Regions from separate parts of the Microcystis sp. M165S2 genome, predicted to be linked through region 3. Evidence: predicted binding sites of a transcription regulator. Region 3 holds the regulator's gene; each other region holds the start of a gene.
The links. The regulator NtcA, encoded in region 3, controls nitrogen genes in cyanobacteria. The targets are predictions, from matches to a motif close to TTTGTANCNNNNGNTACAAA.
Positions count from the first base shown of each region.

Region 1 (5,586 bases), on a different contig from region 3:
TTTTCATCGAGACTGTCTCCTAACTCCTATCTCCTGACAGTTTTTAAATATTTTTCAACATCAGCAAAGAGCGAGTTTGAAAGCCGAGATTTTGGTAGAGATTGAGAGCATTGTCGTTATTGATGAAGACTTGTAAACCGATGCGGGTTTGTCCGCGACTTTTTGCCCAATCCTTAGCTCGATCGATTAGTGCGGTGGCGATACCCTGGCGACGATGCTGGGGATCGACGTAAATTAGAAAAATATGACCATAGCGATCGCCTGTCACCTGATCGACGGCGCTCCCCATCCAGAGACAAGCGATCGCCGTTTGTTGTCCTTCGACGATCCACAGGGGAGTATCGAGGCAAAAAAACTGTCTGACTGTATCAGCTAGATGGGAGAGGTTTTTTTGTTCGGGAAAAAATTCTTGATAGGTGCGGGTGAGAAAATTAATTAGTAGATAGCGATCGCTCGTTTTTCCCAGTCGCAGCCGATAATCTTCGGGAAGGTTAGCCATGCCAAGGATAAGAGAAAATTATGCCCAGGGATGGCTCGATCGGAGCGGGTGCCGCTAAATCTGCCGGTAAAAAAATCCGGATGCCAGTGGCAACCAGAGCAACTAAAAACACTAAGATAGTCAGGAGCGGGGCGATATATTGCCGAAAAAAAGCCATAATTATTTGATCTCTAAACTGCTGTTCCTTCTATTTTAAGGATTGCCAGTGGAGATATCGGCAATTTAAAAAAAAAAAATTCGCCCAAAAAAAAGTGATCGGCATACCGATCACCAGAAACCGACAACTAGACTATGACTAAACACCGATTAAATCTAACGAAGGTGCAAATAGGCCGCCTCTGCTTCCAATTGACGTACTAAAGCTTCATTTCCCTGCGCTCTAGCTACTTCCAGTCGGTGTTGTAAATTTCTGCGGAGTGTTTCTCTATGAGCGACGGTGGCCTGTGTTAGGACTTGCTGACGATTTTTGTTCATGATGGACAGACTTTTGAGCGACTTAACTTACCTTATATCTAAATCATAACATTCTCCTTGGTAAACTGTATCTTTAGCTACTGAATTTAGCGTTAAGATTTATTAAAGCTGTTGGCAACCATAGTGACAAGTCAATGACGGAACAGGCACTGATAACCCTTACTAGCGATTTTGGACTACAGGACGGTTATGTGGGCATTATCAAGGGAGTAATTGCGGGAATTGCCCCCCATGCTCGCACGATCGATCTGAATCATCAAATTTCGCCCCAAGACCTCTACGCTGGTCGTTTTGTCCTCCTAAATGCCTATCAATACTTTCCCCAAGGCACTATTCATCTGGCAGTTATAGATCCGGGGGTGGGAAGCAAAAGACGCGGGGTAGGGATTCGTTTTGCCGGTGGTTATTTAGTCGGGCCAGATAATGGTTTATTTAGTGGCATTTTAAGTCAATCTCCCGCTATATCTGCCGTTAATCTCGATAATTCTTCCTATTGGCGCACCCCTAACCCTAGCACTACTTTTCATGGTCGCGATATTTTTGCTCCTGTGGCCGCTTATTTGTCCCGGGGAGTACCCCTAGAAATGTTAGGTGAGATTATTGATCCCGATAGCTTGCAACAATTAGCGATCGCTGTTCCGCAAATCGAGGAAGATAAAATTAGCGGTCAAATCCAATATATCGACATTTTCGGCAATTTAATCAGTAATATTCCCGATTATCTCCTAGAGGGAAAAAATTGGTCAGTACAGTTGGGGCCAAAAATTATCCCCGCAAAAAACACCTACAGTGATGTTTCTTCCGGAGAAATAGTCGCTTTTATCGGTAGTCACGGGGGGTTAGAAATTGCCGTCAATAGTGGTAGCGCTCAAAAGCAATTACACCTAAATATTGGCGATGCGATCGAGGTTAGAATAGATAGGAGTCAGGAGTCAGGAGATAGGAGTCAGGAGATAGGGTGATAGGGTTTTGGGGGTTTTGGGGGTTTAGGGAAATTTCAGCCAAATGCTCCACTTCCCCACTTCCCCACTTCCCCACTTCCCCACTTCCCCACTTCCCCACTTCCCACTGATAACTGATATAGCTTTTTAATCAATTCTCATACTAATATCTAACCAAGTAGAACGGGTAATCGGGGCGCTAGTGGAAATATAATCTACTCCTGTTTCGGCAACGTTGCGAATGCGATCGAGGGTAATATTTCCCGATGCTTCTATTTTGGTTTTACTATTAAAATTGCGGATCATCTCCACAGCAGTTTGCATCATCTCTAAATCCATATTATCTAACATAATGCTCTCTACCTCCTGCTGCAGGGCCTGATTCACTTCTTCTAATTGGCTGGTTTCTACCTCAATTGTGAGAGGATAGGGCATATTTTGCCGTACACGACGCACTGCTTCCTCAATGCTGCCTGCTGCTTGAATATGATTATCTTTAATCATAATTGCATCATCTAACCCCAAACGATGGTTAATCGCACCACCGATACTGGAGGCATATTTTTCTAAAATTCGCAATCCGGGGGTAGTTTTGCGAGTATCCACCAATCTTGTCGGTAAATCGGCAATTTTCTCCACATACTGACGAGTGGCACTAGCAATTCCACTCAAGCGCATGGCAAGATTTAAAGCGACTCTTTCCCCAATTAACAGCGCATCGAGGGAACCTCCTATCTCGGCAATAACTTTAGACTTAGAGCAGAATTCCCCCTCAGCAACGGTGGGGGTAAAGTGAATAGTGGGGTTAAGCAGTTGAAAAACGCGTTCAGCTACGGGTAAACCGGCAATAACTCCCGCTTCTTTGGCAATCCAACTAGCTTGACCGATTTTAGCATGACCGAAGAAAATTGCTTGGGTGGTGCGATCGCCTCTACCGAGATCTTCTCGTAACCAGTTTTCTAACAAGGGATCAAGGACTAATAGGGGCGGTAACATAGAATTTATCGAAACAATCGGGACGTATTTATTTTAAGTTTAGGAATGTTTGACCTGTTTGTAAACTTTCTTTAATCGAAACTTATCCCTTCATAGATTAACTCGATCGCACAGTGAAAATCGAGACTAGATAGAATAATTTCTTCCCCTTGACTATAAGCGCAGTAAAACCAAATTTTATCTTCACCGCGACGATAAACCTCAACACTGATCGATTCGGGATCGACTAAAACGTATTCTTGTAAACTAGCAATCTGACGATAATATTGTAACTTTTTAGTGCGATCATAGTTTCCTGTGCTGGGGGAAAGCACTTCAATAATCACTTGTGGATGTTGAATAAAATTACGAGATTCTCTATCCCTAAAATCGCAACTAATCACCAAATCGGGATAAAAATAACGACTATTATTAGCTTGTACTTTCGCATCAGATACATTCACTCGACAGCCTCGCGGACGGAGATGAAGTCTTAAAGCAGTGTAAAAATTCAAGGTAATATCATTATGAGGCAGACTACCCCCAGTCATGGCGATAATTTCCCCATCAATGTATTCATGGCGACATTCCTGTGTAGCTTCCCATTCTAGATACTCTTCCGGGGTCATTCTTTCTGGGTATTGAGGTTGAGCGATCATTTTTCTTTTTCCTTGTCAACTAACTAAATTAATATCCTATTTCCTTTTTATGTTATACCATTTTCTCAGCCGAAGATTGAAGAATATTCATAATTAAGCGGTGACTGATTACCCTAATGATAAGATGGAGACAGAAAGCATTATTATCGCAGGTCGCTAAGATGACAAAAACAGTTGCCGATATCATGACTCCCAATCCCATCACCGTCACCGCTAACACTTCTCTGTCTGAAGCAGTGAAGATTTTGGCCGAAAAGCGGTTTAGTGGTTTACCCGTGGTGGATGACAATATACGACTGATTGGGGTTATCTCCGAAACTGACCTTATGTGGCAGGAAACGGGAGTAGAAGCTCCTCCTTACATTCTGCTCCTCGATAGCGTTATCTATCTACAAAATCCTAGCCGTCACGAGAAATTACTCCATAAAGCTCTCGGTCAAACCGTGGGGGAAGTAATGACCGATAAACCTATTAGTATCACAGCCGATCGCCCTTTGAAAGAAGCGGCCTCGTTAATGTATGATCGTCATGTGCGTCGTTTACCGGTGATTGAGGAAGAAACCCACAAAGTAATTGGTATTATCACTCGCGGCGATATCATTCGCGATATGGCAAAATCGGAAGCATAATTGCTTTTCTAGGGCAACAATTAACTAAAAGGTCTTGAACAAATGAATCAATCTCAGGAAACGGTTACTTATTCCCTAGAAACTATCTTGATGCGGATTGAGGGAAAAATCGATTCTTTACAAAAAGATGTGAGGGATTTAAAGGTAGGCCAAGCGGTGTTAACGGGAAAAGTTGAGGGAATAGAAAATCGACTAAACCCATTAGAAGGAAAACAAAAATATCAGTTTTGGGCATTAATTGTCCTCTTTCCCTTGCAATTTTTCTAAAAACTATCAGGATGAAGCGCCGTCAATTTCTCACTACTACTGCCATAACTGCTGTTAGTTTTTCCCTAATTCCTAGAAAAGTTGTTAGTAATAATTTTCCTCTAATTAAACCGCCACATCTACAACCGGGGGACGGAGTGGGTATTATTAGTCCAGCGGGGGCAACTTTTAAAGAAGATGATTTAAATATAGTTATCGAAGCAGTTAAAGCCCTAAAATTAGTCCCAAAAGTTGGTAAATACGCTTTAGAGCGTTATGGTTATTTAGCTGGTAAAGATAGCGAGCGAGCCTCGGATATAAATCAATTTTTTGCCGATGATAATATTGCATTAATTTTACCAATTCGCGGCGGTTGGGGAAGCGCTCGTTTATTACCTTATCTTGACTACGATTTAATTCGCCGTAATCCGAAAATTATCTGTGGTTTTAGTGATATAACTTCTTTATTATTAGCTATTTATGCCAAAACTGGTTTAGTTACTTTCCATGCTCCCAATGGCTTTTCTAGTTGGCGCACCGCTCAAACTGAAAGCTTTCGACAGGTTTTATTTTCTGGGGAAAAGTTGACTTTTAGAAATATTCCCGATCCCGATGATGCCAATCGTTTAATGCAGGTAAAAAATCGGATTCAAACTATTACTAAAGGTCAAGCAAAAGGTAAATTAATCGGTGGTAATTTAACCACCTTAGCCTCGATCGCAGGTTCTCCCTATCTACCAGATTTTACCAGTGCTATCCTATTTTTAGAAGATATTGGTGAAGATATTTATGAAATAGATCGCCTGTTAAATCAATTAAAATTAGCAGGAATTCTCGATAATTTAGCTGGGTTTATCTTCGGTCAATGTAGCAATTGTAGCGCCGATAGTGACTATGGTTCCCTAACTTTAGAAGAAGTAATCCGAGAATATATCCAACCCTTAAAAATTCCCGCTTGTTTAGGTTTGATGATCGGACATTTGGAGATTATCGAGACTCTAGCTATTGGTATTGCAGTAGAATTTGATGCTAATCGGGGAACAATTACTATGTTAGAATCGGCGGTTAGTAAGTAGGGTCTGCTGAAAAAGTTTTTCGGTGGGGGTTGGGGGATGGGGGATGGGGGATGGGTTTTACCGATTTTCAGGTGGTCAACTACCTAA
Region 1 is NZ_JADBTZ010000438.1:119-5,704, reverse strand. Features, by position in the region: gene IM479_RS21535 (GNAT family N-acetyltransferase) at 44-499, opposite strand; gene IM479_RS21530 (DUF8624 family small hydrophobic protein) at 492-656, opposite strand; gene pirA (arginine synthesis PII-interacting regulator PirA) at 812-973, opposite strand; gene IM479_RS21520 (SAM hydrolase/SAM-dependent halogenase family protein) at 1,108-1,935, shown strand; gene nadC (carboxylating nicotinate-nucleotide diphosphorylase) at 2,062-2,910, opposite strand; gene IM479_RS21510 (Uma2 family endonuclease) at 2,982-3,548, opposite strand; gene IM479_RS21505 (CBS domain-containing protein) at 3,710-4,177, shown strand; gene IM479_RS21500 (polyhydroxyalkanoate biosynthesis repressor PhaR) at 4,220-4,444, shown strand; gene IM479_RS21495 (S66 peptidase family protein) at 4,456-5,499, shown strand.
Region 1: IM479_RS21520 (SAM hydrolase/SAM-dependent halogenase family protein) is a predicted target of NtcA. The motif match lies at 1,038-1,057, and genes of this name have one in related genera.

Region 2 (11,342 bases), on a different contig from region 3:
TTTCGGCAAACTGACGCAGGGGATTAAAGAGACGTTGGGAGAATAAAATAAAAGCTGATAAAACCCCAAAATCAATGGTTTTCTGGAGAATAAAAATCCCACCTAACCATAATACTCCTCCCACGGCAATTAATCCGATCCATTCCAAAGTGGACGAGACAGCCGAATCATAAAAAATTGTTTTATCTAGGGATTGACGATATTGAGTATTGATAGCGCGAAACATTTCAGCATTAAAGCGTTCGCGGCGAAATAATTGAACAATATTAACTCCGACTACATTTTCCTGTAATTGGGCATTAAGTTTTGATAATTCCTCGCGGACTTGATAGTTAGCGATGCGGTATTGTTTTTGAAAAAAGATAATTAAAGCAGTGACGGGAAATAACATCAACACCAACAATAAAGCTAATTGCCATTGCAGGGTAAACATGGTGATGATAATAACTAAAATATTGACCAAATCACTGACAACTCCGATCGCCCCACTAGCAAAAACTTCTCCTAATGCTTCCACATCGCTGGTTAAACGAGTGACTAAACGTCCCACGGGAGAGCGATCAAAAAAACTAGAGGAAAGGGAGGTGACATGGGTAAATAAATCTTCCCGGACATTAGCAGTAATTGACTGACCGACTTTCTGCACTAGATAACCTTGCATTGTCCCTAAAATCAGTCGTAAAATAATCGAAACCGAGAGGATAATAATTAGGGTATTGATGGCTGCTATTAAGGGCATTCGAGCCAAAAAATCCCAAGTTTGTTCCTTTTGCAAAAGGGAGACCGCTTGACCGATAATTAAGGGTTGGATCGCCCCTGTGAGAGATAGGGGAAAAAGGAGTATTAATGACCAAAATAGCAGGGCTTTTTGCTTTTTCGCGTAGGGAAGTAATCTTAATAATAAGCTCCAGTCATTTTCTTTGACCGGAGGGGACACAGGGGAGGAGGATAGACTCATGAAGGGGTTTCCAATGAAATTCTCGGCAGCCGGGGAGAAATTACGCCCCTATTGCTAACTTTTCTAACAGGCGATCGATCTGGAAATATTCCTCCATTAATTGTCGAATACAAGCGACTTTTACCTGTTCCTGTAAGCGAATCTTCCCGAAGGCCTGATCGACGATTTCCACGGTGGTGAGAGTATCTAAATTTACCGAGAGAATCGGTACTTCTAAATCCTCAGCCCGGCCCAAAATCAGGGGATCTGGAGAGATAGAACCAGTTAAGATTAAACAGGTGGTGGAAGTTTCTAGGGCAGCTAACTGTAGGTCTGTGCGATCGCCACCCGTAATCACGGCCATATTTTCCCCCTTGCGAAAATATTCTAAAGCGGCGTTGACATTCATTGCCCCGATCGCTAAACTTTCTACCATCCAATCCAAACGATCGGGCCGACATAATACTTTGGCCTCTAAAAGATGGACAATTTCCCGAACACTAATACTACGCAGCAGTTTACTAGCGGGTAACAGTCCTAAAACTTCCACACCTTGGCTTACCAGATAGGGTTTAAGGAGAGATTGTACTTCCTCCCAATCATCGGCCGGGATATCGCTAATTACTACCCCCAGCAGCTGATTATTTAATTCCTCTCTTGCTTTCAGCAGACTCTCGGCAATTAGGGGAGAACTATAGCGGGCCACCAATAGGATCGGAGTCTGGAGAATTTTGGCCATCTCCCCCATCGATAACTGAAAAATACTCCCTTCCCAGAGAGTCCCCGGCCCTTCGAGGAGGGTAATATCACTGTTAACCCGATCGAGATAGCCAGCAAGAATATTACCGTAGTCCTGTTTATCTGCACCTTGCAGACGTTTAGCAACGGAATCCACATCTGTATAGATCACGGGTAAACACAGCTGTTCGGGGGATAATTCTAGTAATTGCCGGATAAATTCTACATCCTCATCGACCAATTGCCCATCGACGTATCCCGGACAATTGCCCACTGGTTTGCCGTAACTTATCTCTAGTCCTTTTTGCCGCAAGAGATGTGCTAAACCGACGATAGTTCCCGATTTACCACTGAGGGGTTCTAGGGAAGATATGAGTATAGATTTGGCTGATTTCGCCACGATTTGCTCCTTTTAACCCGTAAAATCCCGACTTTTATTCTTCAAATCGCAGCAGTTTCCGATAAAATCCCTGCGAAAAGTCGGCTGAACCTAGCTGCTTAAAGATTTTAATCGCATCGATGAGATATTCGATCAACTCGGCGTTAATAATCGTCATCTCATAGCTTAGGTCGGCCTGTCCTTCAAATTGTAAACGACAACGGGTCAATTCCGAGGGCAATTTTGATACATACCAAGATGCCACAAAGGGAATCCCTTGACTGTTTTCTATGCGACGACGACCTTCTAAAGCTCCTCCTTGATACAAAGCGATCGCATAGGGCAGGATACTATGTTTGTCCTTGGCATAGTAGGGCATATATACTACCACATCGGCCTTATTAGCGGGTTCTAATTGTTCGATAGTCGGCATAATTAGTTAATTCTTTGGTTCACAGCCAAGTTACCATTGACACTGATATTTTCCATATATTTTAACCGATCGCCCCGGGAATCTCCCGAGCGAGAAAATAGGCAGAATTGACCACCAGATCATCCCTCTATACTGAGGTTATCATCGGCTATAACTGGTATATGAACCCGAAAAACCGTGCCGGGGTAGAGGGAACTTGTTTGCTCGGGATTGGGACTGATAAATTCAATCCTCCCCCCCATGCTGGTAATTAATTCTTTGGCGATCGCTAAACCCAATCCTGTACCCGGTATATCTCCCCCTGCTTGCACTCCCCGGTAGTGACGTTGAAAAATTCTTTCTTGATCGCTCCTCGCTATACCATAACCCGTGTCTTTAAAAACAATTTCTACACTATTCTTAACATTCTGCACCTCGACGGTGACTTTTCCGCCAGCAGGAGTATATTTGAGGGCATTATCAATTAAATTGCTGAATACTTCCCGCAAACCGGGGATATTGGCGCTAATAAGTGGTATGTCTTCCCCGTGAATCGTTTCTAGACGGAGATTTCTCTCTTTGGCTACCGCTTGGGCCGAAAGGAGCAGCGGATCGAGAATATCATGGAGATCGATCGGAGTTAGTTGGCTGCTGTCAGCAGGCAAGAGAAAGGCGGTGGGGGAAGATTGCGCTTGCAGGAGAGGAATATCGACAGTGGGGTAATTTTCGCTTTCTTGGTGGATTTGTGCCTCAAATTCGGCGATTAAGTCCCGAACTCGATCGCTTTCCCTCAGGATACCAGTAATGGCGGGATCGTTACCTTCTTCGGCTAAAAGCCTTTTGAGCAGAAGTTTACCAAAGGTTTTTAAAGCGGTGAGGGGATTGCGGATTTGATGGAGAAAGGTATCGAGGCGCTGACTTTGCCATTGTCGATAATAACGTTCTTCTCCCAATTGGCGATCGAGTACACAGGCTAAAGCGAGGGTTTGGGTGATTTTTTCCATCCGGGTTAATTCCCAACTTTGCCAAGGTCGTTTTTCTCTGGTTGCCACCAATAATCCGATCATGCCCTCTTCATACATTAAGGGTAAAAACAAGCGATGACCGCTGACGGTCTCCTGATTACTCCAGAGGTGGGATAAATCTTCTAACTTAACCGCAGTTAACAAGTCTGCCGCCGGTTGCCCTGGTTGTAAGGAAAGCCGCTTTTTTTGGGGAGAAGGGGGGTTAAAAGGCGGATAAACAACGACTGGGATTAAATTACTCGATAAAGGTTCATTTAAATAAACCGCACTTCTGTCCGTTTCCATTTGCTCTCGCAAAAGTTCCATCTGTGCCTGACAGAGGGCAATAAAATCATCACTCAGGGGAGTCCGGGAGGGGGAGGAGAAGGGCATACCAAGAAAGTAAAAAGTAAAAAATCAGAAAACCTAGATACAGCTAGGGTTGCGAGTTTTGTTTCCCAGTGTAGATAGGAGAGAATGACCATCCTCTTGGGTCGAGGGCAGCCAGCAAAAAGCAATTAGGACAAGGGTTTGCTCACTATTTTAGGGGTGGATCACGGTATATATTAAAAAAAGTTTAAGAATAATAAGTTTTGTATCGGGATTTGGGGCAGTGTTTTCGTCAGAAAAACTTAAACCTAGTCTCAGTCTAGCTTCTAGTCAAACTTGTCTGTAATTAAGTTTGTGAGGGACACTTGATTTCTTGGTCTAGAAGGGATATAATCGCTACGGCTTTTGTAACTATCATTACCATTACAGCGATTAGCCAAAACAGGAGGTAATTGGGTTGGCCAGAAAACGGAAACGTAAGAGTCGCCGTCGTCAAGAAGGACGTAAGATACTTGAACTCATACCCCAGTATAGTATTGAAAGTGGCGAAGATAAACCTGTAACTGCGGCGCGCAAGTACATTCAAGCTATAGGCATTAGCCCACCAGCTTTATTGATTGTTAAGCGTAACGAGCATACAACCGATCGCTATTTCTGGGCTGAAAAAGGACTGTTTGGAGCGCAATATGTGGAGGAAAACCACTTCCTTTTCCCAAGTTTGCGCGACCTGCAGCCCCAGCCTCAGACCGTCAAAGCGGCGGTAGCAGTTGCCAAATAACTCAAAGGACTATTAATGGTATCATGGAAAGTAAACTCGTTTACCGAAAAGTAAACGAGTTTTTTTTGTCTAAGTCCCAATAAGAAATCTGAGGCTGAAAAGCAGCCAAGTTTTAGGCGACATTACCTGCTGTGGCAGTAATATACTTTGCACGGCTATAACTTGCATTTTTTACTCAAAGACAATAATAGAGTTTAAGAGTCATAATTAGGGTTTGCTGAATAAATCTAAAAACCTTGTTGTATAAGACTTTTAGACTTTTTTCCCCTCAAAAAGTCCCAGCCCTTGCAGTGGTCGGGGGGAAAATTCAGGGACTTTTTCCCTGAAAATTAGGTAGTTGACCACCTGAAAATCGGTAAAACCCATCCCCCATCCCCCAACCCCCAACCCCCACCGAAAAACTTTTTGCCGCAACCCCTAGATATTGACCGCTATCAGAAATGCAAAGTTGTTGAAGAATTGGCTCTTTCTTTGTCAATAGAGCTACTCTATCTGCCGTCTTATTCGCCTAATCTAAGTTTAATTGAAAGGCTGGGGAAATTGGTCAAAAAGAAATGTTTATATGTTTATATGGTAAATATTATGAAAACTTTTCCGACTTTTCTTCAGCTATTTATGAATGTCTGAATGATGTCCATCTGAAACATAAAAAAGAACTGGATTCCTTGCTCACTCTACGATTTCAGAAGTTTAATAAATCTCAGATTATGAACGTCTAAAGTATCCGCCAATTCAAACCTGGATTCCACCACCCTCTGACATCATTGCATAGAATACCTTGAATAGGGTTCGATAGTCAAGACATTTTCGGGGACGTATGAATTACAAATTATGAAGTGGGGAGTGGGGAGCTTTTTTTCAGTAACCAGTAAACAGTAATCAGTAATCAGTGAACTGAAAACTCACATCTGATAACTGATAACTGATTCAAAGCTGACTCCTGACTCCTGACGGCTGACGAATGTTACGATTGTTACAACATCTTGACATTAATTCTGATACCCTGACAATGTGTCAATCTGTGCAGTAATGGGGCAGAAACTCAAGTGGTATCGATCCATATTTCTATTGTTGAGGGCAACCCGCACTTGCGATCGCTATTAGCTTGGCATCTGCAACAGGCCGGTTATTTGGTTAATCAATCGGCAACCCTGCAAAGTGCGCGTCAAGCTTTCCTTCATCGTCAACCAACCTTAGCAATTATCGATTCCGACTTGCCGGACGGGGATGGAATCGAACTCTGCCGTTGGCTTGATCAACAAAAACAGTCTTTAATACTGATTCTCTCGGCCCGTAATGGCGAAAAAGATGTGGTCAATGGTTTAAAAGCGGGGGCCGACGACTACCTGAGAAAGCCCTTCGGGATGCAAGAATTTATGGCTAGGGTAGAAGTGTTAACTCGTCGTTTAGGCAGTAGGGCTGCTCCCCTACACTTGGATTATGGGCAATTAAAAATAGATTTAGCCCAACGACGGGTACAATTTCGCGGGGAGTATATCGAATTAACGCCCCAAGAATTTAGCCTACTCTACGTTTTAGCCCAAGCGGAGGGAACACCCCTATCAAGAGCCGATTTACTGCGTCGCGCTTGGCCCGAGGAAATTGATAATCCCCGGACAATCGATACTCATGTTCTCTCTCTGCGGAAAAAAATCGAAACCGATCCCAGGCAACCTAATCTAATTCAAACCGTCCGCAACGTCGGCTATCGTTTCAATTTAGAAATGTTGGCCGAGATGACTTCAGCTTTAGAAGCTAATATTATTGCCCCCACCAAAGGCAATCATAACGGTCATTCCATTAATAAAATTCCCGCTCACAATGTTAGTCGTTAATTCTGGCTTTGTCCGACTGATTAGCAGATTGTCTGCTGAAATCGTCTCCTAGCTAGGGTTTGCGGCAAAAAGTTTTTCGTGGGGGTGGGGTGTAGGGTGTAGGGTGTAGGGTGTAGGGTTTTACCAGTTTTGAGGTGGCCAATTACCTAATTTTCAGGGAAAAAGTCCCTGAATTTTCCCCCCGATCCCTCCAAGAAATGGCACTTTTTGATTGACTAAAAGTCTAAAAGTCTTACCCAGCAAGGTTTTTAGATTTATTCAGCCAACCCTAAGCACTTCCTCAAAGCGAGGAGACGAAAACAAAATTAAACCGTAGTCACCATTGACCGATCCGCTTGTTGCTGAAATTCCGTCAATAAACGCCGGAATTCGTCGCCGTCAATGGTTTCCTGTTCAATCAGTATATCCACCAAGCGATCGAGCGCCACACGATTGTCAAGGATAAGTTTTGTTGCTAAATCGTGGCATTGCTTGACAAGTTCCCGTACTTGTGCATCAATTTTCGCCATCATCGCGAAAGAATGGTCGGGATGATAACCAGCACCAGCACCACCGAGATAGGAATTGCCCTCCTCCTCTAGAGCAATCAATCCCAATTCCGACATTCCCAGACGCGTTACCATCTGTCGGGCCAGATAGGTAATTTTTTCAATATCATTGCCGGCCCCGGTGGTCACTTCATCCTCACCGAAGACACATTCCTCCGCTACCCTTCCCCCTAATAATCCCGCAATTCGGGCTAATAACTGGGAACGACTGGTTAAACCCTGTTCTTCATCGGGAGTGAACCAAGTTAACCCCTGCGCTTGACCCCGGGGAATCAGGGTGACTTTTTCCACCTGATCGTGGCCGGGACAGAGAGTACCAACAATCGCATGACCAACTTCATGATAGGCGATCAAACGCTTGGCTTTACTATCAACTAAAGCGCGCCCTTCCATACCGGCCACAATCCGATCGATCGCATCGTTGACTTCCGCCATGGTAATCGCCTCTTTCCGTCTTCTAGCGGTAAAAATCGCCGCTTCGTTGAGCATATTAGCCAAATCTGCCCCAGTAAAACCGGGGGTGCGACGGGCGATCGCCTCCAGAGCCACATCAGCAGCCACCTTTTTATCGCGAGAATGAACCTCCAAAATGGCCAAACGTCCCTTACAATCTGGATAATCCACCACCACCTGTCGATCAAAACGACCCGGACGCAAGAGGGCCGAATCCAAAACATCGGGGCGGTTGGTGGCGGCAATGACGATAATGCCAGTATTTCCCTCAAAACCGTCCATTTCCGTCAATAATTGGTTCAGGGTTTGTTCCCGTTCATCATTACCTCCCCCATAACCGATCCCTCTTTGACGACCAACGGCATCAATTTCATCGATAAAAACCAAACAAGGGGCATTTTCCTGGGCTTTTCGGAACAGATCTCGCACTCGCGACGCACCAACCCCGACAAACATCTCCACAAATTCCGACCCGGAGATGCTGAAAAAAGGTACTCCCGCCTCTCCCGCGATCGCTTTAGCCAGTAAAGTTTTTCCCGTCCCCGGGGGCCCGATTAACAGGACTCCCTTGGGGATTTTCGCACCAATAGCCGTAAATTTTTCCGGTTGTTTGAGGAATGTCACCACTTCCTGTAAATCTTCCTTGGCCTCATCCACACCCGCCACATCATTAAATTGTGTGTCGGTTTTCGCCTCCATCTGAAACCGCGCCCTTGATTTACCAAAGTTCATCGCTTGACCGGAAGCATTGGCAGAACGACGGATAATAAACACCAATAATCCCAAGACAACAATAATCACTAACAGGTTAGTGAGAACATTGATCAAGGCCGAATTGTCAGTGCTGGGGAGAATGCCGTACTCGATTTTTTTAGCATCGAGTTTCTTGATTAATTCGGGATTTTGGTCAAATAAATTGACTTCTTTCGGGGGATCCTTGTCCGTTTGACCGACGAGGGTAACTGCTGCCTGCTGCAAAGAAGGATTGATTTCGACCTTTTTTACCTTGCCTTGCTCGATTTTCTCTAACAATTCACCGTAGGTGAGGGTATTTTGGTTTTTTTGACTCCAAGCAGGAGTGACCTGGCCAAAGGTTTGCACAATCATCCAAGTGGTGACAATCCCTTTCCATACTGGTCGATTACCACGATTCTTAGCTGACTTGGCTCTAACTACGGTGAGTGGAGATTTTTGATCCATAATTGACTCTATATCTAGTTACCCTGTATTCATTGTGACAGATCGACTCGATCGTGACCACTGTTCTGTTTTCCCCCAGGCACGACCCCGGGGGCAAATAGTGATGACGGTTTTTTGCTATATTGTATTCAGCTAGGTGGTCTAACAACTGCCTATCCCAATCACTAACAGTTTAGGGAAGTGGGTTTCGCCCGCTTTTTTTATTGTCCAAATCATGACCCATCCGCTCATCCCCGACCTGCTGCACCTAGCCACCCCTATCGCTGAAAACTTGGGGCTAGAAGTGGTCGATATCGTTTTTCAAACCAATAAAAGGCCTCCCGTCCTGCGCGTCGATATTCGCAATCTGGGGGGAGATACTGGTTTAGAGGACTGTGAGCAGATGAGTCGGGCCTTAGAAACCGCCCTCGACAGTCAAGAAATCTTACCAGAGGCCTACGTTTTAGAAATATCTAGCCCCGGCATTTCTCGACAACTGAGCAGTGAGCGCGAATTTCAGTCTTTTAAAGGTTTTCCCGTCATCGTTACCGGCCAGGATAGCCAAGGAAAACCGAAAGAATGGCGCGGAAAACTGCAAGGTAGAGATGAGCAATCTATTTATCTTAACCAAAAAGGTCGCTCCCTGAGCATCGATCGCACTACCGTCATCAGCGTCCGTTTAGATGAGCAGCGCAATAATCAGTAATCAGTAAACAGTAATCAGTAAACAGGGATAAGGATGAAGATAAATAACTAACTAACTGATTAACTTAAAACTTACATCTGATAACTGATAACTGATAACTGATAACTGATAACTGATAACTGATAACTGATACAAGGCTGACGGCTAAAAAACTAATAACTCAAAAGTAAGGAGAAAAAATAATTATGGCTACTGTTAATTTGCCTGGTTTAAAAATAATGCTCGAAGAAATTAGCCAACGACATAATCTGCCCAAAAATGCCGTACAAGAATCCTTGCGTGAAGCACTTCTCAAGGGTTATGAACGTTATCGACGCGCCCAAAGTTTAGAAAAAGCTGCTCAATTCCATGAAGATTATTTCAATAACTTTGATGTGGAATTAGATGTAGAAGAAGAAGGCTTTCGCATCCTTTCTACTAAAACTATTGTCGAAGAAGTGACCAATGCCGACCATCACATCGGTCTCAAAGAAGTGCAAGAAGTGGCCGATGAGGCCCAGTTAGGGGATGAAGTAGTTCTTGATGTCACCCCCGACCAAAAAGAATTTGGTCGCATGGCGGCGATTCAAACTAAACAGGTTTTACTGCAAAAACTGCGGGATAACCAACGCAAAATGATTCAAGAGGAGTTCCAAGATCTGGAAGGAACCGTTTTACAGGCCCGGGTCGTCCGTTTTGAAAGACAGGCTGCTATTGTCATGGTACAAAGCACCTACGGTCAACCGGAAGTGGAAGCAGAACTACCCAAACGGGAACAACTGCCCAACGATAACTATCGCGCTAACGCCACCTTTAAAGTTCTGCTCAAAAAAGTCCTGGAAGGTTCTCACCGCGGCCCGCAATTAATCGTTTCCAGAGCGGCGGCGGGTTTGGTAGTATATCTGTTCGCCAACGAAGTTCCCGAAATCGAGGAGGAAATCGTTCGTATTGTGGCCGTCGCCCGGGAAGCAAATCCCCCCTCCCGTCACGTTGGTTCGCGGACAAAAATCGCCGTCGATACCTTAGAGAGAGACGTGGATCCGGTTGGTGCTTGTATTGGGGCTAGAGGTTCGCGGATTCAAGCTGTGGTTAACGAATTGCGGGGCGAAAAAATCGATGTGATTCGTTGGTCTCCAGACCCCGCCACCTACATTGCCAATGCCCTTAGTCCAGCCCGTATCGACCAAGTTTTGTTCACTAATGCCGAAGAAAGACAAGCACTGGTACTGGTGGCACAGGATCAATTGAGTTTAGCGATTGGCAAAGAAGGGCAGAACGTGCGTCTAGCCGCCCGTCTGACGGGCTGGAAAATCGATATTAAGGATATAGCCCTCTATAAAGGCGAACAAGAGGTAAAACCCGCTGAAACAGACCCAGAATCCCAGGATTTAGACCGAGAATGAACACCTTCGTCAATTATCGACGCTGTATTAGCTGCCGTCTCTTCGCCCCGAAAGAATCCTTTTGGCGAATTGTCCGACTACACCCGTCCGGACAGATACAATTAGATCAAGGCATGGGAAGATCAGCCTATATGTGTCCACAACCCAACTGCCTGCAACTAGCCCGACAAAAAAATCGTCTCGGACGCGCCCTAAAAGCCAATATTCCCGAAACGCTCTATGAATCCTTGCAAGAGCGACTCGGGCCTGCCTGGCAAGGTCGTCCAAATCAGGATTAAAATTGACGATCATAGCCACAAAATCGTTAGCATGGAAATGGGACAGTCCTGACAGGATCAAAAAATCAGCCAAATTATAGGATCACTAACACTTTAGCCGGGGGATAATGGATGAGTAACACGAAAGTCAGAATTTACGATTTATCAAAAGAATTGAATCTAGACAACAAAGACATTTTGGACATCTGTGACCAGTTGAACATCGAGTACAAGAGCCACAGTAGCACGATCAGCGAAGAGGATGCCCAACGCATCAAAGCAATCGCTGCGAAGGGAGTTGTTTCGAGTACCAGTAAAAATAGCACGGGTCAGCGAGAATCGGCTAGTCCTGCCGAAGAAAAAAAACAAAAGATTTTAGCCCTGCATAAACACAACCGCCCCGA
Region 2 is NZ_JADBTZ010000241.1:9,515-20,856, reverse strand. Features, by position in the region: gene IM479_RS12405 (ABC transporter ATP-binding protein) at 1-958, opposite strand, end outside; gene IM479_RS12400 (phosphotransacetylase family protein) at 999-2,075, opposite strand; gene ebsA (type IV pilus biogenesis protein EbsA) at 2,110-2,487, opposite strand; gene IM479_RS12390 (GAF domain-containing sensor histidine kinase) at 2,607-3,863, opposite strand; gene IM479_RS12385 (DUF3155 domain-containing protein) at 4,258-4,578, shown strand; partial or broken gene IM479_RS12380 (transposase) at 4,996-5,297, shown strand; gene IM479_RS12375 (response regulator transcription factor) at 5,625-6,413, shown strand; gene ftsH (ATP-dependent zinc metalloprotease FtsH) at 6,719-8,614, opposite strand; gene rimP (ribosome maturation factor RimP) at 8,829-9,299, shown strand; gene nusA (transcription termination factor NusA) at 9,485-10,681, shown strand; gene IM479_RS12355 (YlxR family protein) at 10,678-10,959, shown strand; gene infB (translation initiation factor IF-2) at 11,071-11,342, shown strand, end outside.
Region 2: IM479_RS12385 (DUF3155 domain-containing protein) is a predicted target of NtcA. The motif match lies at 4,205-4,224, and genes of this name have one in related genera.

Region 3 (3,646 bases):
TTAAATCTTGCTGATATTTACGAAGGAATTGATTTTAATCTCAACTCCTAACTTTAGCTATCTTTTAAGAAGACGTACTAAAAACAATTTTACCATCTTTTACCGCTACTAAACGCAAAGTTAAAGGTCCAGATGTATTCGTTTTACTAGCAGCAATTGCCTCAAGTGTCTCAATAGAATTACCCGACTTTTTGACTTGACCAATAAAGTTAACTACCGTAGTTAATAACCCATCTTCCACTTGAATTGACCCTAAAACTCCCGCACTTCTAGCGCGAAATTGAGCCGAAGCTAAAAGTAAATCTAAGCGCTTTTGTAGGTCTTCTTCTGTCATATTTTGGGGATCGATAGAAACGGCAGCGATTACCTGTTTCTCCTCAAAAACTCTTTGATTGGGAACCACATCAGCAAAGACACGAATCTCGCTTTCTCCTAAGACATAATTACCTGCTGAAAGGATTCTCACCACATATTCTTTACCGTCCTGTAATTGTTGACTTAACTGTTCTACCTGTGCTTTTGTGATCTTAACTAAACGCTGGTCAAAATTAGGCTGATTCGGTTGGGTAGCACGGATAGCATTCATATTCGCTTCTCGCAATAACTTATCGATAACGGTGACAATAGCTTGGGGATCAACAATACGAAAAGCTCCAAAAGATAACACCTGTCCCCGGAAAATAGCGATTTGTTTTTCCCGCAATTCTTGATAGGTTTGATAGTATTGTTCTAAAACTTCCACTTCCCGCTTAAGAAAAGCCATTTGGGTTTCTAAATCTTTTAATTTTCCCTCACGCTGTTCCAAAGCCAAATTTTTATCCACAATCGAGCGATCGAGTTCTCCAATACGTTGATCCCGGCGATCAATTTCTAGCTGTAGGGTTTTTTGTTGAGTCTCTAACTGTTGAAGTCGCGCTTGTCTAGCTGTTAATAACTTTTGTTGATTAGCCAACTCTTTATCTCTAACTTGAACGGTGGTTTGTAGTTGATTTATCTGACTAGAAAGAATTGATTTTTGTTGGAACAATTGATCCCGTTGACTGGTTAACTGTGCCTTTTGATTAGTTAAAATGACTCGTTCATTGTTTAAATTAGCCACTTCCTTACGAAACTTTTCCAACTGTCCCGAAACTAATCGCAAACGTTGACGAGAAGCTTGATAATTTTTGTTAAGAACCTCTAGACGTTTCTGCACAGCTATCTGTTCACTTTTAGCCGTTTTTAAAGCCTTTTCCACCTGATTTTTCTGTTCGGTGGTTTTTCTCACCTGTCTTTCCAAATCCTTAATAGCGGCACGACGTTCATTTAAAAGACGATCCAGTTCAAAAACCCCTTGACGCAGGGATTTACTAGAAGCAAACAAGACAATTAAAGTCGAACCGGCGATCAAAATTCCCGTTACAATCGTCATCAAAGTTGCGGTTTGTTTCGGACGCAGATTAAATAAACGCATCCTTTTCTTACCGATACGGCTCCCTATGCGATCGCCAATAGCCGCTATCAGACCACCTAAAACCACGATGGCCAAAACTAAAATATAAGCGCTAGTCATCCAGAATTTAAGTAAATTGTTGACTGAGAGCGACGGGATTATGGACGGTGATTTTCTTCTTGTAAATTGAGACCATTTCCTGATCCCGCAGCTCTCCCAATAAACGGGTGACAGTGACGCGGGTAGAACCGATCGCTTCGGCGATCGCTTGGTGAGACAATTTTAGGTCAACCCGGATACCATCGGTGGTGGGAACCCCAAAATCACGACAGAGAATTAATAAAAAACTGACCAAACGTGAACCCATATCCCGGTGAGCCAAGGTTTCGATCATCATTTCCGTTTGCAGAATCCGCGAGGACAAACCCTGCAGCATCAACATTGATAAATCGGGATTATTGCGGAGGGATCTTTCTACCTGATCGATCGGGGCCGAGAGTAATTCTACCGGAGTAAAAGCCACGGCATGATAAAAACGATCCGATCGCTGACCAGTAAGTAAGGATAGCACACCAAAGACGCTATTTTCCCGCAGTAGAGCCACGGTAATTTCTTCTCCCGCTTCATAGACTCGCGATAACTTAACCGCTCCTTTAAGCAAAAAATAGACTCTTTCGGCCGGATCTCCCGGGAAAAAGATCGTTTTGCCACGCTCGAACAATTCCACCACCGGGGGGAAATTGCCGCTGCCGATTCGACGGAACACATCTGCTAGGGGTTTATCTTGTATTAATGATAAGTCCATCTCACATCCAAAAAAGGGGAAAATTGTTTTTATTATGCAACGAGTGTCACCTCTATTAAACATAACCGCTGCCTAAACTGGGAAAAGTTTTGGGCGCTTTTTGCCAGACAATGGGGAAGGGGTGATCATTGCTGCCCCCTTATCTGTATCCCTATTATACCGAATCTCGCTGGGGTCGGCTATTGGGGAGATTTTTGTAAGAGAAACGAGAACTATGTTAGATTTAACGGGAAAAAACGCCCTAGTGACAGGAATTGCCAATAATCGCTCGATCGCTTGGGGAATTGCCCAACAACTCCATCAAGCTGGTGCAAATATCGGTGTCACCTATCTCCCCGACGAAAAAGGCCGCTTTGAGAAAAAAGTGCGAGAATTGGCCGATGAACTTAATCCCGCTTTTTATGTCCCCTGCGATGTCCAAAATGACCAACAGGTAGAAGATACTTTCGCTACAGTGGCGGAAAAATGGGGTAAACTGGATATTTTGATTCACTGTCTCGCTTTTGCCGATAAAGAGGGTTTAACGGGCGATTTTACCGCCATTCCCCGGGAAGCTTTCACTAAATCTCTAGATATTAGCACTTTTTCCCTAACCCGTCTAGCGCGATCGGCTAAACCTTTGATGACGGAAGGGGGAAGTATTATCACTCTTACCTATCTCGGTGGTGTCAAGGTAATTCCTAACTATAATTTAATGGGGGTAGCAAAAGCCGGTTTAGAAATGAGTGTTCGCTATTTAGCCGCGGAATTAGGGGGCCAAAAGATCCGAGTTAACGGTATTTCCGCAGGTCCAATTCGCACCTTAGCATCTTCGGCCGTGGGGGGAATTCTTGATATGATCCATCATGTGGAAGAAATCGCGCCTTTACATCGCACGGTGACACAAATTGAGGTGGGAAATACGGCCGCTTTTTTAGCCAGTGATCTTTCCAGTGGTATTACCGGACAGATTATTTATGTAGATTCCGGTTACGAAATTATGGGAATGTAGTTTTATTCAGTTATTAGTTATTAGTGTCACGAGGTTCTGAAGGGGGATTTTTGACTTCTTTGGGGTTAATTGCGATCGGACTGAAGGTTCGTTTAGTTTTTTAACAATTTATTCCCTATTTTCAAGCAATTTCTCAATTATGCGGTGAGAAATGCGAAAATTAGTCTGTTGTAGTCGGGCTATAGTATCTGAAAGCTCGATTAAGCCTCGGCTTGATGCGTCGTCTAAAATTCCGAGAGTGCCAATAATAGGAATTCCCCGCTCGCTGGCAATTCGCCGACCCAAGCGTTCATCGATAATCAGCAAATCGGCGGGTAAGGTTTGAGCGAGGGTGATAGCGGCCTGTTCTCCGGGGTCGAGAATATTTAGGGTTTCATCAATCGTTTGAACAGCCTCAATGATAAGCCAAGAGGGTGGA
Region 3 is NZ_JADBTZ010000332.1:131-3,776, forward strand. Features, by position in the region: partial or broken gene IM479_RS16430 (Uma2 family endonuclease) at 1-51, shown strand, start outside; gene IM479_RS16435 (DUF3084 domain-containing protein) at 65-1,552, opposite strand; gene ntcA (global nitrogen regulator NtcA) at 1,560-2,237, opposite strand; gene fabI (enoyl-ACP reductase FabI) at 2,452-3,228, shown strand; gene IM479_RS16450 (PIN domain-containing protein) at 3,337-3,646, opposite strand, start outside.

Region 4 (11,342 bases), on a different contig from region 3:
CGGGATGCGCGCTTTGCCGGGGAAGTAAAATATACCTTTAGCAAATCATTATCTTTAGCTATTAATAGCCTAGTATCTTTTTCTCGTGTCCCCTTACGTTTTGCTACCTATCTAGGATTATTTTCTGCCCTGATATCTTTGATTATGGCTCTGTTAGTATTGTATTGGCGTTTACAGCAGCCCAACTCACCGATCACTGGTTTTGCCACGATTATGATCGCTATATTTTTTCTGGGTTCTGTACAGCTAATTAGCATCGGAATACTAGGAGAATATATCGGCAGAATTTACGAGGAAGTTAAAGGCAGACCCACCTACACAATTGCTGAGTTAGCTGGCTTACAAATTTCTTGATTCTTGTCAGTAAGAATCGCTAATTTTTTGCTGTTTTGCCCATCTAGATAAAACTTGATCCTCCCTAGCGATCGCTACTCATGCGGCCTTGGCGGAGAGTTTTTGGGTCTTGGAGAATCTCTGGACAATAACGATCGAGCATTCTTTGCCAGCGACGGACAGGATCACAATCCCCAGTGACAGAGACAAGACGACCAAAAACGGAATTTTTTAGCCCAGTTTCACAGAGACGAAATTTCATTTCTGTTAGCTGGACTGATAGCTGATTGGAATCGCTAATAATTTTCTTGCGGATTTGTGGCACCAGGATTTTCTTGGTAGGAAAGGCTGTTACCAAACTCGAATTCCTGTCCGTAGGCTTCCTCTCCGTGTTGAGGCACATCTAACCCTTCTGCTTCCGTATTCGGTTTAACCCGCAGATCCATGAATAAACTGAGAACTTTCAGGATGACAAAAGTACCCACGGCAGCAAAGATATAAGTAGCAGCAACGCCAACAAATTGCGTCCAGACTAAGCCTGGGTTGCCAAATAGTAAACCGTCATTACCCGAAGAATTAACCGATTTAGTCGCAAAAACCCCCGTAAGGATTGCCCCTACCGTTCCACCCACACCATGGACGGGATAGGTATCCAAAGAATCATCAAAGCGCAATTTTGCCCGCAGACTAACCGCAAAAAAACAGCTAAGGGCAGTGATCGAACCAATGAGAATCGCCCCGATCGGCAGCACATAGCCGGCAGCGGGAGTAATACCCACTAATCCCCCTAAAAATCCACTAGCAATACCGATCGCCGTCGGTTTACCCCGTAAAATCCATTCTATAAGCATCCATGTCAAACCACCGGCCGAAGCGGCGATCGTGGTATTAACAAAAGCTGTCGTGGCTAGGGAACTAGAGGAAAGCGCGCTACCACCATTAAAACCAAACCAACCGAACCAGAGTAAACCGATACCTAGGAGAACAAAAGGCACATTATGGGGTGCATAGGCTTGGACACCAAAACTACGCCGCGGACCGATCATCCAGGCGGCCACCAGTGCGGAAATCCCGGAACTAATGTGAACAACGGTTCCACCGGCGAAATCCAGCGCCCCAGTGGCTGCCAACCAACCCTTACCCCAAACCCAGTGAGCTAGGGGAGAATAGATAAAGGTGGACCAAAGCAGTAAAAACCAAAAATAGGCTTTAAAGTTGACCCGTTCCACGATCGCACCCGAAATTAAAGCCGGGGTGATGATCGCAAACATCATCTGATAGACCATAAATACTTGATGGGGAACGGTGGGTGCATAACCGATATTGTCAGGTGTGGCCGCAGTGACACCGTTAAGAAAAATCCAATCTAGTCCCCCGATAAAAGCTTCAATTCCCTCGCCAAAACCACTTTTACCCGGGGTGACATCGAAAGCGAGACTATAACCCCAAAGCACCCAAGTTACCCCGATGACGCCCATGGCCACCAAACTCATCATCATGGTGTTGAGGACGTTACGGGAACGTACTAAACCCCCATAAAAAAAGGCCAGTCCGGGGGTCATTAATAAAACTAAAGCCGAGGAGATCAGCATCCAAGCTGTATCCCCAGCACTAATCGGATTGGGGGGAGCGGCGGTGATGGTTTCCGCAAAAACTGGGGCAACTCCGCCATTGAATCCCAGTCCCAGCAAAAGTACGGTTATTCCTACGATCTTTTTCATTGACGGTTGCTGCCTAGTAGCAAGATTAATTTTTTCTGTCCGGAAAGAGACAAAAACCGAAAGAGAAAAGGTTTAGAAGGCAATTATAGCCACCGATCGCATCGGGGCGAGGCCTTCTTCTTTTTCTCTTTAACTTTGTCGGGGATAAGTTAATCTATCTTTACAAGGTTTAACCTAACGAGTGCTAGGCGTTTCCATGTCAACACTGGAAGCATAATAGCTACCAGCGACGATATCGGACTCCTTGACGAAACCGCTATAGGCTTCCATGCCGTGTTCGCCTATATCCAGACCTTCCAATTCTTCTTCGGGAGTAACACGAATACCGAGGGTAGCCTTGAGGATTGTCCAAACAATACCACTAACAATCAGGGTAAATGCCCCTACTGCCACAATCCCGATAATTTGGTTAATCAACAGTTGGAATTGACCGGTGATTAAACCGGCATCTTTGTTGAAGATACCGACGGCTAAAGTTCCAAACACACCACAGACGAGGTGAACGGAAGTCGCACCCACCGGGTCATCAATTTTCAGGTTATCGAAGAAACCCACCGAGTAAACCACGACTACGCCGGCGATTAAACCGATGATTGCCGCCGACCAATAGGATACACCATCACAACCGGCAGTAACGGCTACTAAACCGGCCAGAATACCGTTAATAATCATCGAAAGGTCGGGTTTACCATCTTTGAACCAAGCGGTAAGGGTAGCGGCAATGCCACCCGCGGCCCCGGCGAGGTTAGTGGTGACAGCGATATAGGGTACAGTTTCATTAACCGCTAAAGTAGAACCGGGGTTAAAACCAAACCAGCCAATCCAGAGAATTAAACAACCTAGGGTCGCAATACTCATGTTATGGCCGGGTAAGGCACTGGTGCGACCGTTGATGTATTTACCCATTCTCGGGCCGAGAATTGCAGCCCCAGTTAAAGCAGACCAACCACCCACCGAGTGAACCACCGTCGAACCGGCGAAGTCTTTAAAACCAAGGTCGGCTAACCAACCGCCACCCCAAACCCAGTGACCAGTGATCGGGTACATGATACCGACAATAATTAAGCTAAAAACTAGGAAATCGACGAATTTAATCCGTTCTGCCACTGCCCCAGATACAATGGTGGCTGCCGTTCCCGCGAAAGCGACTTGGAACAGGAAGAACACCGAGGTGGGCAAAGAGGCAGGCATGACGTAGGTGGCAGGATCGCTACTGCTAAGGAACCAACCTCCTGTACCGAAAAATTCGTTACTGACAGACCCAAACATCAGCGAGAAACCGATCGCCCAAAATGATATGGTGGAGAGGGCGAAAACGATCAGGTTTTTGGCGAGAACGTTAACGGCGTTTTTCTGGCGACAGAAACCCGTTTCTAGCATCGCAAAACCTGCGTTCATAAAGATCACGAGGATGGAGGCAATTAAAACCCAGATTGTATTGAGGGCGTTTTGGACATCTTCGGGGGTTAAGGGTTTCGCCTCTTGGGCTTGTACGGCTGTGTTCCAAACCACAAAAATAATCGCGGACAAAGGAACACAGGCTAACCAGACAGGGTTAATTTTCGGTAATAAACCGACAAGTTCCCCAGATTTTCGAGCAATTCGTTTCATCGTTAATTCGTTGACTTTGTTGAGTTAGTAGGTCGATTCATTACTTTTGAGAATAATTACCGAGCAATTATGTCCTTTCCACCGCTAAATCCTAGGAACAGGGGTCAATCATTTCAGAAGACCAAACACCTAGGGATTTATCTTGAGGTGTGAGTAGTCAATGTTTTTCGATCTTTGTTTTTTTGATCTGAGATTTCTGTATTCGTTGATACATTTCATTTTAAAATAATAGTGGTGGAGAAGTGATCAAGAATTTAGTTATCAGATGCGAGTTATCAGTTCACTGATTACTTTTTACTGTTTACTGATCACTGAAAAAAGCTCCCCACTGATCAGTTTTTACTGTTTACTGATCACTGAAAAGTCTCCCCTCCTTTGGAGAAATCAACCATGGCCCAGGCAACGGAATTCGATCGCACAATGATGCAAAGATGTCTAACCCTTGCTAGACAAGGCTTGGGACGGACTTCTCCTAATCCCTTGGTGGGTTCTGTGATCGTTCAAGAGGGGACAATTATCGGCGAAGGTTTTCACCCGGAGGCCGGACAACCCCATGCAGAAGTTTTCGCCCTGAGACAGGCAGCAGAAAAAGCTCGTGGTGCCACTTTATACGTCAATCTTGAACCCTGTAACCACCATGGACGTACTCCCCCCTGTAGCGAGGCAATTATGCGAGCGGGCATTAAAAAAGTGGTGGTGGGGATGATCGATCCTAATCCCCTGGTGGCGGGGAAAGGTATTCAAAGATTAGAATCGGCAGGCATCGAGACGCTGGTGGGAGTGGAGGAGTCCGAATGTCTTCAACTCAATCAGGGTTTTATCCATCGCATTACCGCTAAAAAACCCTTCGGTATCCTCAAATATGCCATGACTCTCGATGGCAAAATTGCCGCTACTACTGGTCATAGCACTTGGATTACTAGCCCTGCTTCTCGCCAAATAGTCCATCAATTGCGATCGGCCTGTGATGCGATTATCGTCGGCGGTAGCACTGTCCGTCAAGATAATCCTCACCTAACCACTCACGGCCTCTCCGATCATAATCCCCTGCGCGTGGTCATGACTCGATCGCTCGATTTACCCTCCTCCGCCCATCTTTGGGATACCAGTCAATTTCCCACGCTTGTCTACACACAAATTGATTCTAATGTCAAGCTTAAGCAACAATTATTAACAAAAGGCGTGGAAGTGATCGAACTAACCGAGGTGACACCCACTTTAGTGATGGAAAATCTTTATCAGAGGGGATTTTGTCAGGTTTTGTGGGAGTGCGGTGGCGGTTTAAGTGCAGCGGCGATCGCTGAGGGCATGGTACAAAAAATTATCGCTTTTATTGCGCCCAAAATCATCGGGGGAATCAAGGCACCTACTGCCGTGGGTGATTTAGGTTTCCAGTTAATGAGCCAAGCTTTACAGTTAGAAAATGTCACGGTTAATTATCTCAATCCCGATATTGTGATTGAGGGATATCTGCAAATTGAACAGTAGAGCTACTGCAATTCCGCTTCAATCGGATTGCTAAAGTCAAAAAGTGCTAAATAACCCCGATAATCCGGCAATTATCCCTGATTTTTGCGATCGAGTTCTCGAATCCGTTTATCGGTACGGTTATCCCCCTAGAAGAAGTTGGGCAATCGCTCTGTGATCAATAGTGCCATCATCGAGCAAAATAAAAAAGTTAGAATAGTCAAGCCCTTAGTGATTGAACGTATGACGGTACTAGAAAAAGGTAATATCACGATTCATACCGAGAATATCTTCCCTATTATCAAAAAATCTCTCTACACTGACCATGAAATTTTTCTGCGGGAATTGATATCTAATAGTGTGGATGCTATCTCGAAATTAAAAATGGCTTCTTTAGCAGGAGAAGCAAGAGGAGAAGTCCCCGAACCAGAAATTAATCTCGCCATCGATAAAGAAAATCGTACTCTATCAATTACCGATAATGGTATCGGGATGACGGGGGAAGAAATCAAGAAATATATTAACCAGGTTGCCTTTTCCAGTGCGGAAGAATTTATCACTAAATACCAAAAATCAGCCAAGGATTTAATCGGTCATTTTGGACTAGGTTTTTATTCGGCTTTTATGGTGGCTAAAAAGGTAGAAATTGATACTCTTTCCTATCAAGAAGGTGCTACCCCTGTCCATTGGTCTTGTGATGGTTCTCCAGAGTTTGAACTAACCGATTCTTCCCGCAGCCAAATCGGCACGACTATCACCCTAACTTTAATGGATGAGGAAGGGGAATATTTAGAACCTGCCCGCATTCGCCAGTTAGTCAAAACCTACTCAGATTTTATGCCCGTTCCCATTAAAATTGATGGGGAAGTGATTAATCAACAACGGGCTTTATGGAAAGAATCTTCTCAAAATCTGACTAAAGAAGACTACCTAGAATTCTATCGTTATCTCTATCCTTTCCAAGAAGAACCTTTACTCTGGGTACATCTGAATACCGATTATCCTTTCTTGCTCAATGGCATTCTTTATTTTCCCAAACTCAGACCGGATGTGGATGTCTCAAAAGGACAGTTAAAGTTATTCTGTAATCAGGTTTTTGTCAGCGAGCATTGCGAAGAAATTATTCCCGATTTCCTGATGCCCTTGCGAGGAGTTATCGATAGTCCAGATATTCCTTTAAATGTGTCTCGAAGTGCTTTAACCAAAGATCGCACCGTTCGCCGTATTGCCGATTTTATTGCCAAAAAAATTGCTGATCGCCTCAAATCGCTCTATAACGAAGACGCAAAAGAATATATTCGTTGTTGGGTAGATGTGGGAACTTTTATTAAATTTGGTTCCTTGAAAGAGGATAAATTTAAACAACAGGTAGAAGATATTTTAATCTATCGCACTACCTACAAACCCGAAGAAACTGCGGTACAAGTGGAAGTGCAAACCGCCGAAGGTGATGCCTGGCAAGAAGCAACGGCGAAAACTCCCCTAGAAGCGATCGAACAGGAAGGTTATACTACTCTCAAAGCCTACCTAGAACGCCATAAAGAACGCCACGAAAATCGAGTTTTTTACTGTACCGATCCTCGTAGCCAATCCACCTACGTTGAACTCTACAAAAATCAAGGTTTAGAAATCCTTTTCTTTGATTCTTTCATCGATACTAATTACTTTATTCCTTTCCTAGAAAGAGAATACTCTGATGTGAAATTCACCCGGGTTGATTCTGAATTAGACTCGACGCTGCTCGAACAGGATCAAGCTAGTGAAATTATCGATCCCGCTAGTAATAAAACCCGGGCTGAATTGATCAAAGAAATCTTCGCCAAAGCCCTCGATAATTCTCGCATCAATATCAAAACTGAAGCCTTGAAATCCGATGATCCCCAAGGTACTCCCCCGGCAATTGTCTTACTTCCAGAAGCAATGCGACGCTTACAGGAAATGACGGCAATGATGCAACAAAAAGCCATGGCTTTCCCCGAAGAACATATTCTGATGATTAATACTAATCATCCCCTAATTCAACAAATTGTCCAGATTAGTCAGGGAAGTATTGTTACCGGTAGCGGCGAATCTCCATCGGCACAATTAGCGAAAATGCTCTGTCAGCACGTTTATGATTTAGCTTTAATCGCTCAAAAGGGATTTGATGCCGAGGGAATGCAAGCTTTTGTGGAACGTTCCAATCGCGTTCTGACTAAGCTAACCGAAAAGATTTAATCTATTGCCAAACTTTGGCTGTTTCGATATGCTGAGAGTGTGTTAATTCACACTCTTTTTTTTTAGCCCGATAAATATGATCTAGCGATAAGCTATATTGCAGCCGTCAGCCTTGAATCAGTTATCAGTTATCAGATGTAAGTTTTCAGTTCACTTATACTGTTCACTGTTTACTGTTTACTGTTTACTGTTTACTGAAAAATGCGCTTACCCACCCTCAAATATGAGCGAGGAACCTTAATTCTCCATCCACCACCAAAAGGGAAAAAATGGCTAGATTTTGCCACTTGGGATGATCGTATTGAAAGATTTCGCATTTTGGCACTTCATTATCGTCCTCTGGTGGAAACTCTACAGGAGGAGGGCATTAACTTCCAAGATGAAGCAAAAGCTTTCAACAATTTAGAATTAATTGCCAGTTTTGAACGGGAACCCTACCCCCACCAAACGGAAGCGTTAATCGCTTGGAAAAAATCCCAGAGAAGGGGTGTCATTGTCCTTCCCACCGCTGCCGGCAAAACCTATCTTGCCCAATTAGCTCTACAATCGACTCCCCGGAGTACCTTAATTATCGTGCCGACTATTGATTTAATGCACCAGTGGTATGCCCAGATGTTGGCGGCTTTTCCCGATGCCGAGGTGGGATTATTAGGGGGAGGTTCTAAGGATAATAGTGCTATTTTAATCGCCACCTATCAAAGTGCGGCAATTTATTCAGAAACTCTTGGCAATCGTTACGCTTTTTTGATTTTTGATGAATGTCATCATTTACCATCGGATTTCTTTCGGAAAATAGCGGAAGATTCGATCGCACCCTATCGTTTAGGCTTAACAGCAACACCGGATCGCGGTGATGGTAGTCATCAAGATTTAGATTATCTTATTGGTGCAATTGTTTATCAAAAAAGTCCCCAAGACTTGTCAGGAAAAGCCCTAGCCGATCATGAAATAATTCAAATTAAAGTGAAACTATCTGCCAAAGAACAGGAAAAATATCAAGAAGCAATTAAAATTCGCAATGATTTTTTAAGAAAAAATAATCTCAGTTTGTCTGGTTTAGATGGTTGGCAAAATTTTGTCATGATTAGTGCCAGAAGTAGCGAAGGGCGCCGGGCCATGTTGGCCCACCGGGAGTCGAAGGAAATATCCTCCGGAACCCAGGGAAAATTGCGGGTTTTAGCCGAGTTAATCTGTGAACACCATCCGGAACGAATTTTAATTTTTACCAACGATAATGCCACAGTTTACCGCATTTCCGAGAGCTTTTTAATACCTGCCATAACCCATCAAACTCCCGTGAAAGAACGCCATGAAATCCTGACCCGTTTTCGTCAGGGAGAATACAAAATTCTGGTGACTTCCCATGTTCTTAATGAAGGGGTTGATGTGCCGGAAGCGCGCATCGCGATTATTTTATCGGGAACCGGTTCCACCCGGGAATATATTCAGCGTTTAGGACGGGTTTTAAGAAAAGGTCAACAAGAGGATAAACGGGCGATTTTGTATGAAGTGATAGCCGAAAATACCACGGAGGAAAAAACCTCCCAACGACGACGGGGAGAGCATAAAAATCAAACTAGCTATAAAACTGGTAATCGACAATTGGAATTATTGCCTTCTCCTCCGAAAAAATCTTTTTCTTTCCCGAAAGCTGCCGAATCTTCTACTCCTTGGGGAAGTTCTCCAGAGTCAGAGGAAGAATAGAAAATTTCTCTGGGGGATTTTCCTCTATAATAAAGGTAAAAAATCTGGATTGATACCCCTATGACCGAACTTGCTCAACAAAAATGTCAACCTTATCAATCGGGTTCTTTTCCTATCACTGCCGAAGAAATTACCGCTTTAAAGGCTAAAATTCCCGATTGGAATCTCTTAGAATACGAGGGTATTCCCCGTCTGCAAAAACTCTATAAATTTGCCAATTTTCAAGGGGCAATCGCCTTTACTAATGCCGTGGGAGAAGCAGCGGAAAAAGAAGGCCATCACCCCGCTTTATTGACAGAATGGGGTAAAGTTACCGTTTCTTGGTGGACCCATGACGTGGGCGGATTACATCAAAATGACTTTATCATGGCTGCCCGTACCGATGATATTTATCGTCAACAAAAGGCTTAATCGTAGGCGCGAATCATCGCTTGGGTTCCCTGTTTAATTCCCTTGCCTTCGTCCAATTCCGCTACTGCTTTAAATAGGGTTTCCGCTAAATCTGTCCCAGGCAGAATTTCCCCGGCTGTCTGGGCAGTTTCTTTGACTAATCGCAAATCTTTTAAGATATGTTCAATCATAAAAGCCGGCTGTAAATCTTGGGCGAGGATTTTTGGTCCCAAATTTTCTAAAGCCCAAGAACCCGCCGCCCCCGTTTTACAGACTTCTATGACTAAATTGGGGTCTAATCCTTGAATTTTTGCCATTTTTAGAGCCTCACACAGCGCCACCATGTGAACCGCCCCCAAGACTTGATTACAGAGTTTAACCGCTTGTCCGTTGCCGATTTCGCCACACCAGCGAATAGTTTTGCCCATGGCGTGAAAACAGGGTAAACAAGTCTGAAAATCCGCTTCTTTCCCTCCCACCATAATAGTTAAAGTGCCGTTTTTCGCCCCAATATCGCCCCCAGAGACGGGAGCATCGAGAAAACGGAGATTATTTTCCTCTAGCTTTTTACCAATCATCCTAGCGGCTTGAGAGCCAATGGTACTCATATCCACCACCAGAGTTCCCACCGCTGCCGATTCCATCACACCCCCCGCTCCTAAAATTACTGCCTCCACGTCAGGCACATCCCCGACGCAGGTAAAGACAATCTCGGCATCCCTGACGGCGGCGGCAATACTAGAACAAATGTTCGCACCAGCTGCCCCGGCAATGGTTATTCCAGGGGCCTCTGGGGTACGATTCCAAGCATTAACAGCAAAACCTCGACCGACAAGATTAGTCGTCATCGGCGCTCCCATCACTCCTAATCCTAAAAAGGCAATTTTTTGACTCATAATTTTGGTAATCAAGGGAAAGGGGAAGTGGGGAAGTGGGGAAGTGGGGAAGTGGGGAAGTGGGGAAGTGGGGAAGTGGGGAAGCTGTCTCATCACCCTATCACCCCAAAACCCTATCACCCTATCTCCTGACAACCGACGGCTAAAATAATTCTACCATTTGTAGAAATTGGGCTTCTGAAAGGGTTTTAATGCCTAATTTTTGAGCCTTTTTGAGTTTCTCACCGGGGGCTTTACCGAGGAGAATATAATCAGTGTTCACACTGGGGGAACTGGTAACAGTACCACCGACATTAATAATCAATGATTTCGCTTCCTCGCGACTGATTTTGCCGAAGGTTCCTAGTATAACTACGCTTTTTCCCCTGAGGGGATTTTCTGCGGATTCTTGACTCGTTTGGACTATCTCCGCTGCGGGTTGCACTTCTAAACTTGTATCGGCAACTGTGATTTTTTCTGCTGCTACTACAGGAGTTTCCTCGGCAATCACCGGGGGAGTTTCCAGTTCTTCTACTACGGGAGTTTCCTCGGCAATCACCGGGGGAGTTTCCAGTTCTTCTACTACGGGAGTTTCACTAATAATTGCTTCTGGTTCATTAGTGGTAATAGGGGCAGTTTGTTGAGAGAAATCGTCTCTTTCTTGTTGTAGGTTTTGAATTTGAACCTCTAAAGCGGCGATTTCTTTTTGCTTAGTTGCTAACTCACCCTCAAACTTAATTTTTTCCTTTTCTAAAGCTTTAGCTGCCGTTTTTTTGACTTCTAAATCTTGAGTTAGTTGGCGATTTTGTTGGCTTAATTCCTCGATATGACGGGAAGTTGTGGTTTCTAATTGGTCTTTTTCGGCACTTAACTGGTGTAGTTGAATCTCTAAATTAGAAATGTTTTCCCGATAGGTTTCTAGCTGTTGCGGTAACTGGGTTAATTCCTGTAATTGCCCTTCTAAATGAGCAATTGTTGCCTGAGAATCGGCCAATTGTTGCGGTAACTGGGTTAATTCCTGTAA
Region 4 is NZ_JADBTZ010000287.1:5,976-17,317, forward strand. Features, by position in the region: gene IM479_RS14490 (glycosyltransferase family 2 protein) at 1-354, shown strand, start outside; gene IM479_RS14495 (hypothetical protein) at 419-658, opposite strand; gene IM479_RS14500 (ammonium transporter) at 630-2,054, opposite strand; gene IM479_RS14505 (ammonium transporter) at 2,229-3,665, opposite strand; gene ribD (bifunctional diaminohydroxyphosphoribosylaminopyrimidine deaminase/5-amino-6-(5-phosphoribosylamino)uracil reductase RibD) at 4,056-5,153, shown strand; gene htpG (molecular chaperone HtpG) at 5,376-7,349, shown strand; gene IM479_RS14520 (DEAD/DEAH box helicase) at 7,551-9,053, shown strand; gene IM479_RS14525 (4a-hydroxytetrahydrobiopterin dehydratase) at 9,114-9,464, shown strand; gene IM479_RS14530 (NAD(P)-dependent oxidoreductase) at 9,461-10,339, opposite strand; gene IM479_RS14535 (BRCT domain-containing protein) at 10,482-11,342, opposite strand, start outside.
Region 4: IM479_RS14505 (ammonium transporter) is a predicted target of NtcA. The motif match lies at 3,861-3,880, and genes of this name have one in related genera.